3 regions of the Pseudoduganella albidiflava genome follow, and region 2 is predicted to be linked to each of the others. Evidence: predicted binding sites of a transcription regulator. Region 2 holds the regulator's gene; each other region holds the start of a gene.

The links. Region 2 encodes FNR, which switches genes on or off when oxygen is low (the NO sensors DNR and NnrR bind a similar motif). Its sites were predicted from a motif close to TTGATNNNNATCAA; they were not measured.
Region 1: a site for FNR is predicted at 1,428-1,441, ahead of EYF70_RS05275 (universal stress protein). Genes of this name have one in related genera too.
Region 3: a site for FNR is predicted at 1,543-1,556, ahead of EYF70_RS23035 (gluzincin family metallopeptidase). Genes of this name have one in related genera too.

What each region holds. Positions count from the first base shown of each region.
Region 1 covers NZ_CP036401.1:1,238,303-1,241,563, reverse strand. The annotation lists gene EYF70_RS05285 (chemotaxis protein CheA) at 1-314, opposite strand, end outside; gene EYF70_RS05280 (protein phosphatase CheZ) at 314-1,159, opposite strand; gene EYF70_RS05275 (universal stress protein) at 1,511-1,978, shown strand; gene EYF70_RS05270 (response regulator) at 2,140-2,784, shown strand.
Region 2 covers NZ_CP036401.1:7,015,623-7,018,883, forward strand. The annotation lists gene EYF70_RS29185 (response regulator) at 1-941, opposite strand, end outside; gene fnr (fumarate/nitrate reduction transcriptional regulator Fnr) at 1,124-1,882, shown strand; gene EYF70_RS29195 (FixH family protein) at 2,033-2,539, opposite strand; gene ccoG (cytochrome c oxidase accessory protein CcoG) at 2,550-3,261, opposite strand, start outside.
Region 3 covers NZ_CP036401.1:5,563,568-5,566,828, forward strand. The annotation lists gene EYF70_RS23025 (polyhydroxyalkanoic acid system family protein) at 1-141, opposite strand, end outside; gene EYF70_RS23030 (putative Na+/H+ antiporter) at 202-1,461, opposite strand; gene EYF70_RS23035 (gluzincin family metallopeptidase) at 1,650-3,128, shown strand.

The DNA of each region.
Region 1 (3,261 bases), 1.7 Mb from region 2:
GCACCGTTATTCAGTTCCGCCAGCTGGTCGGCCACGAAGCCGGACGCCTGCAGCGCCGCCTCGATCGACAGCGGCGTGACGGGCGCGGCGCCGGTGCGCAGCGCGTCGAACAGGTTTTCCGTCAGGTGGCAGGCGGACACCAGCGCGCCGAGGTTCATGAAGCCCGCGCCACCCTTGATGGTGTGGAACGAACGGAACACGGCGTTCAGCGTTTCCTTGTTGTCGGGGTCGCGCTCGAGGCGCAGCAGGTGCTCCTCGACATTGACCGCCAGGTCCATCGCCTCGACGACGAACTCCTTGAGCATATCGTCCATCAGAACCCCAGGTCGGCAAGCAGGTCGTCCACGTTGTCCTGGTTCAGGGCCACGGACGGGGCCGACGGGCCACTCATCAGCGACACCTCCAGGGCCTCTTTCTGCGCAATCAGTTCGCGCTTGTCGGGCGGTGCATTATCCTTCAGCAACTGTGCCAGCTCCTGCTCGACCGTCTTGGTGATGATCACGACCTTCTTGATCAGCTGGCCCGTGATGTCCTGGAAGTCCTGCGCCATCATGATTTCCAGCAGGCGCGCCTTTTCCGCTTCGGTGGCTTCGGACACGGCATGCGCGAACGCACGCGAATCGCCGGCCAGCGCCTTGAATTCTTCAATGCTGAGCTTGCCTTCGAACAGCGCGGCCCAGCGGTCTTCCATTTCCTTCGACTTCTTCGACAGCACGTCCTGTGCCGGCATGCCGTCGTCGAGGGTGTTCAATACCTTGTTGGCGGCCTGCTCGGTCAGCGAAGCCACGTATTCCAGGCGGTCCTGGGCATCCACGATCTGGCTCGAGGCCTCGGTCAGCGCCTTGTCGTAGCCCAGTTCGCGCAACGAGTCGTGCAATAGCCGGACGATGCCGCCCAGGCGTTCGAACATCGTGCCATCCTGCGCACCCTCCTCGGCGACCGGCGCATCCGCGATCTGGGCAGCGGCCTGCGCTGCGGTGGCTACAGGAGCCGCGGTTCGGGTCGAGGCGATTTCGTCGAACAGATTTTCCAGGTCGTCATCGGCGGCGGCCGCGGCCGGCGCGGGGGCCGGAGCCGGTGCCGGTGCCGGGGTGGCGTTGGCACGCTGCGCGGACACTTCCTCGAATAATGCGTCGAAATCATCAGCGGCGTCGGTCATATCCCTGCTTCTCCATATTCAAAAAATGCTTTCGTATCAACTACCTGTGTGTCTTGCTTGATGACTCACGGCAATATTAACGCACTTCCGCGAGTGTAGCAGGGGCCCGTCCGCTTGTTCAATCTCGGTTGGTTCAATCCTGCGCGGCAACTGGAAAAAAAGGGTTTCTGTTGTATTTGGGTCGCGATGCCTGCCGCGATGTTTGTCATGTACAAAGATAGTATCGACAGCAATGTTGTGCCGAGCTCATCTCTCCCTCATCTCTCCATTGAGGAAGATCAAGTGTTTGCATCCAGACAAGGGCGTGAATCGGGACTACAATGCGGGTGCGCATGCATTCAAGGAGCGGGTATGTACCGGAAAATTCTGATTACCACCGATGGTTCCGCCGTGTCCCGGATGACTGCCTGCGCCGGTGTATCGTTCGCCCAGCAACTCGGCGCCGAAGTGCTGGCCCTGTTTGTCGCGCCCGAATACCAGTATCCGATCTATGTCGAGATCATTCCGCCCAGCTATCCCAGCGAAGAGGAATACCGTGCCGCGATGGGCCGCGCCGGCCGCGACCACGTGCAGTCGATCGTGACATCGTGCGACAAGAAAGGCGTGCCGTGCGAAAGCATGACGGCATTTTCCGAAAGCGCGGCGCTGAAGATCGTAGAAATCGCCGAACAGAAGGGTTGCGACCTGATCTTCATCGGCTCCCATGGGCGCAGCGGCTGGGGCCAGCTGTTGCTGGGCAGTGTCACGAACAAGGTGTTGTCCCACTCGAAGATCCCGGTGCTCGTGCACCGCCTGCTGAAAGAACCCCTGCCTGAATAGGTCTTGCAACACCCGCCACCGCCGCACTGAATGCTTTCGCCCCTGATGCCCTTGCCCTCGATGCCGTCTTGCCTGCCGCACCCCATGCTCGCGCGTGGTGTTGCGCCGCAGGGTGCCATCGGGATGACGATAAGCAATACCGGAGTGTCACCGAACCATCCATGATCAGAATAGTCATCGCAGACGACCATACCATCATGCGCGAGGGCCTCAAGCGCATCCTCGATGGCGCCCCCGACATCGACATCGTTGGCGAAGCCGTCGACGGCTTCGAGGTCCTGCGCCATGTGCGCCAGGGTGGCTTCGACCTGTTGCTGCTCGACCTGTCGATGCCAGGCCGCAGCGGTGTCGACCTGATCCGCCAGATTCGCAGCGAAGCCCCCAAGCTGAACGTGCTGATTCTCACGATGCACGAAGAAGAACAGTATGCCGTGCGGGCCATTCGCGCCGGCGCCCAGGGTTACCTGACCAAGGAAAGCGCCGGAACGCAGCTGGTGGGCGCCATTCGCAAGGTGGCCTCCGGACGGCCTTATATCAGTACCGAGGTCGCCGAGCAGCTGGCCCTGAATATCATGATGCCCAATGAAAGCCTGTTGCATAAACAGTTATCGGACCGTGAATTCGAGGTTTTTTCGCTGCTCGTTTCAGGCAAGTCGATCACCGAAATCGCCAATAGCCTGCACTTGTCGGTAAAAACCGTCAGTACCCATAAAACCCGGATCATGCAGAAAATGGGGATGAGTTCACTGTCGGAAATGGTTCAATACGCCGTAGCGCACAAACTGCTGTCTCCCTTCAAGTCCTGACCCTGCCTGGCCCCGCTCGGGGCCTCTTTCCCACTCTGACGCATGATATCGATCAGTAGGAATATTCCTACAGATCTGCGCCGGCTCCTACGAGCATATTCAGCGCATACCGATATCCTTCCCCACCCCTCGTTGGCATACTGAAACCATTCAAGGCGAGTTGCCGTACATCTACTCCGATTGAAGGCGATTTGAAGGCGATTTGAAGGCGATTCGAAGGCGATTTGAAGCCGATTTGAAGCCGATTGATAGCACGACCGATGGCGGCGGAAAAATATAACCGGCAGTTTCAAACCAGGGCCGGTTTCCTGCACACCTCGGAGAAGTCCCGGCAACAAGCCCGACAACAAGCCATAAAACAGGCCGCAAACGAGTTTTGAATAGCTGAAAACAAGCTGCAAACAAGCTGCAAACAAGCTGCAAACAAGCTGCAAACAAGCTGCAAACAGGCTGAATGCAAGCCGCAAGATAAGTTTT
Region 2 (3,261 bases):
ATCAGCGGCGACATCAGCCGCAGCGTGATAAAGGTGATGACGGCCGCGGTGACGAGCGAAGCCAGCGTGCCCCACAGCGCAAGCCGCACCAGCAGGTCGTCGAACGGCTCGAACGCTTCCTCGGCAGGCAGGTTGGCGATCAGGATCCATGGGACGGTCTTCAGGCGCTTGTAGCTGAGCAGCGCGCGCACGCCGCGGCCGTCGGTGCTGATCGTGGTGCCTTCGAACCCTCCGCGGATCGCCAGCACGGTGGCGGCATAGCCTTCCTGGCCGCGTGGCTTCAGCAGGCGGGCAGGGTCCGGGTGCACCACGTAGACCGATGGTTCGTAGCCGGTGACGATGTAGTAGTAACCGGTGCGGCCCACCTTGGCCGTGCGCAGGTGGCCCAGCAGGTTGTTCTTGTACAGGCGCAGCACGCCGATCAGCACGCAGGCCACCTCGCCTTCCTCGCTGAGCACGGGGGCGACCATCTGCACGACAGGTTGCCGGTTCGCCCTGCCGATCACCGGTTCCGCGATCAGGGGCGCCTTTTCCTGCATGACCCGCTGGAAGTACGCGCGGTCCGTGACGCTGACGCCGGGGCGGCCCGGCAGCGCGGGGATATCGGCCACGATGGTGCCGGCCGGGCTGACGACGATGATGTCATCGAACAGGCGAAGGACGGCGCGGTAGTCGTAGTGGGCACGCAGCGCGGGCGGATCGGCGCAGATGTCGCCGGGCTGCCAGCGTGCCGATTCGGCAACGATGTCACGCAGCAGCGTCATCTTTTCATCCACCTCGAGCGCGGTGCGCGCGATCAGCGCATCCTGCTGGGCAAACAGCACGCGCGTGAAATCCTCCTGCATGCGCCGGGCCTGCAGCACGGTGACCAGCGCGATCATCACGATGCACGTGACGGTCGTCGCCAGCGCGACTTTCGCTTTGATACCAAGCGGACGCATTGTCTCCCCCGCCCCGATGTTGTCGGGACACTATGCGCCGCTTCCCCGCTGGCGCACTGTGCGGAAGGGCACGCAAGCTGCAAGTTGCGCGGTTGCCCGGACAGCGGGATCGAGGCGGGATCGAGGCGGGATCAAGTACACTGGAGGTCAACCGACAATGGACGATGACATCGGACCCGACAATGATGCATGAGCTGCCATCCCTGACCCTGCCCGGCGCCACGATCGAGATCCTCAAGGCACGCTGCTCGACCTGCAGCATGCACCAGCTGTGCCTGCCGATGGGGCTGGACATGGGCGACATGGACAAGCTGGACAAGATCATCGGCCGCCGCCGCAAGGTGCAGAAGGGCGAGAACCTGTTCCGTATCGGCGAGCCGTTCACGAACCTGTACGCGATCCGGCTCGGCCATTTCAAGACTTACCAGATCAACGCCAACGGCGAAGAACAGGTGACGGGCTTCCAGATGGGCGGCGAACTGCTGGGCATGGACGCCATCAGCACCGACAGGCACTATTGCAGCGCGCTGGCGCTGGAAGACAGCGAGGTCTGCGAGATCCCCTTCGCCAGCCTGGAACAGCTGCTGGTGGACATGCCCACGCTGCTGCGCCACTTCCACCGCATGATGAGCCAGGAAATCACGCGCGAGCAAAGCGTGATGCTATTGCTGGGCAATATGCAGGCGACACAGCGCTTCGCCGCCTTCCTCGTCAACCTGGCTTCGCGCTACGAGGCGCGCGGCTACTCGAGCACCGAGTTCCAGCTGCGCATGTCGCGCGAGGATATCGGCAACTACCTGGGGCTGACGATCGAGAGCATCAGCCGGCTGCTGAACAAGTTCAAGAAGCAGGGCTTGCTGATGGTGGCGAACCGGGAGGTCAAGGTGCTCGACCTGCCCCGGCTGAAGGCAATCACGGCGGGGACCGAGACCTGCGCGTGATGCCGCTTAGATAAGCCCACCCCAAGTGCAAATGCCGGGGTCAGACCCCACGGGTCTGACCCCAGTCCTTCGCCTTTGGGGTGAATGCATGCGCTTCCACCGGTATTCGCCGGCCAACCGATGCAGCTTGATGCAGCAGCGGCGCCTGCTTTATTCCGAAGCCGCCAGCGTCAATTCACGCTCCACCGGCCACTGCCACTGCCCCTCCAGGCGCCAGGTGCGCCGCTCGTCTTCCACCAGCACGGTCCAGCGGCTGCGTTCGAGCAGCGGCAGCGGCACGGCGAAGCTGCCGCCGGCATCGGGCCGCACCAGGAGCCGCAAGTCCTTCTCCGGCTGGGTGGCGTGCGCCAGGTGCACGTGCAAGGGCCCGGGCAGCGGCGCGCTGGCCGATAGCCGGCCGTGCAATACCCCGTGCGCGGCATCGTAGCGCAGGGCGGCGGCGGCATGCAGCGCGGCGGCGGTGCGGTCGCGCCGCAAATCCTGGTTGATCGCCTTGCCCCGCTTGTAATAGTCGCCCACCACCAGCGCGTCCTGCTGCGCGAAGGCCAGCCAGCCGGTATAGAAGCCGGCCACCAGCACGGCGGCCGGGCCGGCCATCAGGAGCCAAGGCCAGCGCTCGCGGTACCAGGGCGTGGCGGACATCGTCATCGCTTGCATGGTCATCTCCTCAGCGCGGCACGATGAAGACCGCGGGTTCTTCGACGGCCAGGCGCGCATCGTCCAGCGCCGTCAGCGTGAATGTGATCGGGTTCGAGCCGGTCTTGCCCGCGCCCCGCAGTGCCTCCCCTGGCACGCGCACCCGCACCGGCACGGCGCGCGTTTCGGTGGCGGCCAGTGCCACCACGTCGTCCGTCGCCAGCGCCAGGCCGGGCAGCCCGGCGGCCGCGATCCGGTAGCGGTGCGGCTGCTCCGAGGTGTTCATGATCTGCAGCCGGTACACGTTCTCGATCGCGCCGCCGTCCACTTCGCGGCCCATCGAACCGCGGTCGCGGATCACGTCCATCTTCAGCGGCGTGCGGGTGGCCAGCGCGAAGCCGACCGCCAGCGTGATGGCCAGCAGCGCCGCGCCGTACGCCAGCACGCGCGGGCGCAGTGCCCGCTGGCGGATCTCTGCCGGCGCCAGGTTCGCCGTCATGGCCCGGTCGGTGCTGTAGCGAATCAGGCCGCGCGGCTGGCCGACCTTGTCCATTACGCTGTTACACGCGTCCACGCAGGCGGCGCAGCCGATGCATTCGTACTGCAGGCCGTTGCGGATGTCGATACCGGCCGGGCAGACCTGCACGCACATCGTGCAATCGATGCAGGCGCCGCCCGTGGCCTTCTTGCCGCGCGGTTCACCGCGCCCCGTGTCGTAGGTGATGATCAGCGTGTCGCGGTCG
Region 3 (3,261 bases), 1.5 Mb from region 2:
GCCGCTTTTTCCGAAACGCAGCACGTCGCCCTGCCATTGGCAGGAAAGGTCCAGTTCGCGCGCCAGTTTGTCGGCCACTTGCTGGGCGGCGGCACGCGCCGCGTCGGGAGCGAGGTTATGGGGTTGGATGATGTTGATCATGCTTGGGGTCGGCAAAAAAAGGCGCCATCATGCCATAACGGCAGCCTTTCCAGCAGGCGGCTACAGCAAACGGAAGGCGGCGATCGCCACCGCCGTCGGCGGCAGCGCGGCCAGCAGCAGGTGCAGCGCCGATACCGTCTCCAGCGCGAAGTGCCCTTTCAGGATCGACATGCCGGCCGGGTTCGGCGCATTGGCGATCACGGTCAGGCCGCCACCCGCCACCGCGCCCGTCACCAGCGCGTACTTGAATTCGTCGCTCAAGCCTTCCACCAGCGAACCCAGGTAAGTCAGCGCGGCATTGTCGGTGACCGCTGTCAGCGCCGTCGCGCCATAGAACACGGCATCGCTGCTCATGCTCATCAGCACCGGCTGCAGCCACCACTGCTGCTGTCCGCCCAGCACCACCAGGCCGGCCAGGAAGAATGCCACCAGCAAGCCCTCGCGCAGGATCAGCCGGTCCTGGAAGCGCTCGTAGGAATGTGCCACGCCCAGGAAGAACAGGAACAGGCCCATGAACACGGCCGGATGGTGCGCGAACAGCACCACGCCGGCCAGGAATGCCAGGTGCGCCAGCACGAGTGGCAGCGGCACGGCGGTATCCTTCCCGGCCGTGGCGGCGGGGCGCAGCGCGGCCAGTTCGCGGGCGAACAGCGCCGTGACGCCGGCCGCGTTGACAACCACCGCCAGCGCCGCCTTCCAGCCGATGTGCGACAGCATGAACGGCAAGTCCCAGCCCCACTTGGCGGCCACCATCAGCACCGGCGGCGCGGCATACGGGGTCAGCGTGCCGCCGATCGACACGTTGACGAACAGGACGCCCAGCGTGGCGTACTTCAGCCGTTCCGAGATGCCGCTGGCGAAGATGCGCTCGGAGAGGATGAGCGCGGCCAGCGTCATCGCGGCCGGTTCCGTGATGAACGAGCCCAGCAGCGGCACGCCGGCCAGCACGATGAAACAGGTCACCACGCCATCCGGCAGCGGTATGGCGCGGGCCAGCAATGCCACGGCCGATTTCATCGTTTGCAGGATCGGCCGCGTGGCGGCGATCACCATGATCACGAACACGAACATGGGCTCGGTGAAGTTGCGGCTGTCCACGTAGGCTACCGCGTCGCCCGTGCCGCCCGTGATGGCGATGAACGCCACCAGCACCATGGCCCAGAAGCCGAACACCACCTCGACCTCGCCCAGCAGGTGCCAGATGCCGGCATGCGCGGGAAAGCGTTGCGCGAGGCGCTCGAACACCTGGGCGGAAAAGGTATGCAGGATGGCGACGGCAAACAGTACCGCGCCGGCACTTTCGATGATGCTGGGCGTCATGCGCTCCTCCAGGCTATGCAGACAGGAATTGTAAGTCAGCAATAGTGAAAGGGCATATATCAATGCATGCGCGTGCGAAGTTTGACGCGGATCAAACTTCCGTAGTTGGCCCGGGATGACCATCGTTCCTCGGGGTGCGGAACTGCCAAGTGCCCTGCAACGCACGTGTCGATACCGAGGAGATAGCCATGGACCAGAAAGTGATCGTGCCGGGACTGGAAGCCGTGCTGGCGACCCGCCCTGAATTGCCGGTGGGATTCGTGCCGACCCCGTCCGCCCCCTACCGGACCCACCGCAAGGTGGCCAAGCTGACCGAGCAGCCGGGCTACCCGCGGCTGAGGTCAGCGCCCGGCGTGCCGCAACCGGTACCGGCGACCTCGGCCGGCGCACGCGTGCTGATGTGGAAGCAGGACCCTTCCGTCAGCGACGTGGGCACCCGCAAGGCCTTCCTGCACGGCGTGATCCTGGAAGGTCCGCGCGATGCCCGCATCACGTCCGGCCAGCCCGGCATCGCGCCGGTCAGCCCGAACGCGTTCGGCGATTTCATCGTGCCGCCGGACACCGAACAGTTCGATGCCGTGCACACCTTCACGGTGGTGCGCCAGACGCTGACGATGTACCAGCGCGTGCTGGCGGCGGACGACAGCGGCGCCCTGCTGCCGTGGGCCTGGAACAGCGGCAACAACACGGCGCCGCTGCAGGTTTTTCCACACGGCTTGCCGGATGTGATGAACGCCTACTACAGCCGCACCGAACGGGCCCTGAAATTCGGCCATTTCATTCCCAGCGGCGCGCCGGAGCGCATGTTCACCTGCCGCTCGTTCGACATTGTTGCCCATGAAACGGCCCACGCCGTGCTCGACGGGCTGAAGCCGAAGTGGATCCTGTCTTCCGCGCCGCCGCAAACGGGCGGCCTGCACGAATCGTTCGGCGACCTGACCGCGATCTTCCTGGCGCTGTCGCAGATGGACCAGGTGGAAGCCGTCATCGCGCAGACCAGGGCCGACCTGCACGACAAGACCTTCCTGGCCGACATGGCCGAACAGTTCGGCCTGGCGCTGGGCCGCAGCAATGGCTTGCGCAACGCCGACAACGACCTGACGCTGGCGGAAACGAGCAACCAGGTGCACGCGATCTCGCAGGTGTTCACCGGGGCCGTCTACGATATCCTGGCCGACATTTTTTCGTACGAACGCCAGCCTGGGCTGGAAGACGACGCCGCCGTGCTGCACCGGGTGGGCGGCTACCTGTGCAGCCTGACGCTGCGCGCGCTGGTGGCCGCGCCGGACGCGGGCGCCACCTATGCGGACGTGGCGAACCACATGCTGCGCCTGGCCGAGGCGGACGGCAAGCCGGTCGAGTACCGCAACTTCATCCGCAACCGCTTCACGCTGCGCGAAGTGGTCGTGTCCGACACGCCGCTGTCGGACGACGTGCCGCCCCATGCGACACTGGCGGCCGCGATCGTCGACCAGCCGCAGGCGATGCAGGACCGCCGCGCCTGCTGCGGTACCATGAACAATGCGCAGTATTTCGACCTGGAAGACGTGCTGGAAGCGGAGCGGCAGGCGCTGGCGCGCTGGTGCCAGGGGTATGCCGCGCGGCACCAGCACAAGGATGCCGCCGCGGCATCCGCCGGTAGCGGCGAGCGGGCCGTGAACAAGTAGCCTGCTTGCCGGTCGATGGCGCCGATCGCCGGTCGTTGGCGGCCGGACACCGGCGCTGGCCGCCGCGGCGGACCGGCCGGTTCTGTTCGGCCAGCGGCTGGTTCGTACTGCCGGTTCGTACTTCAACGGCTGG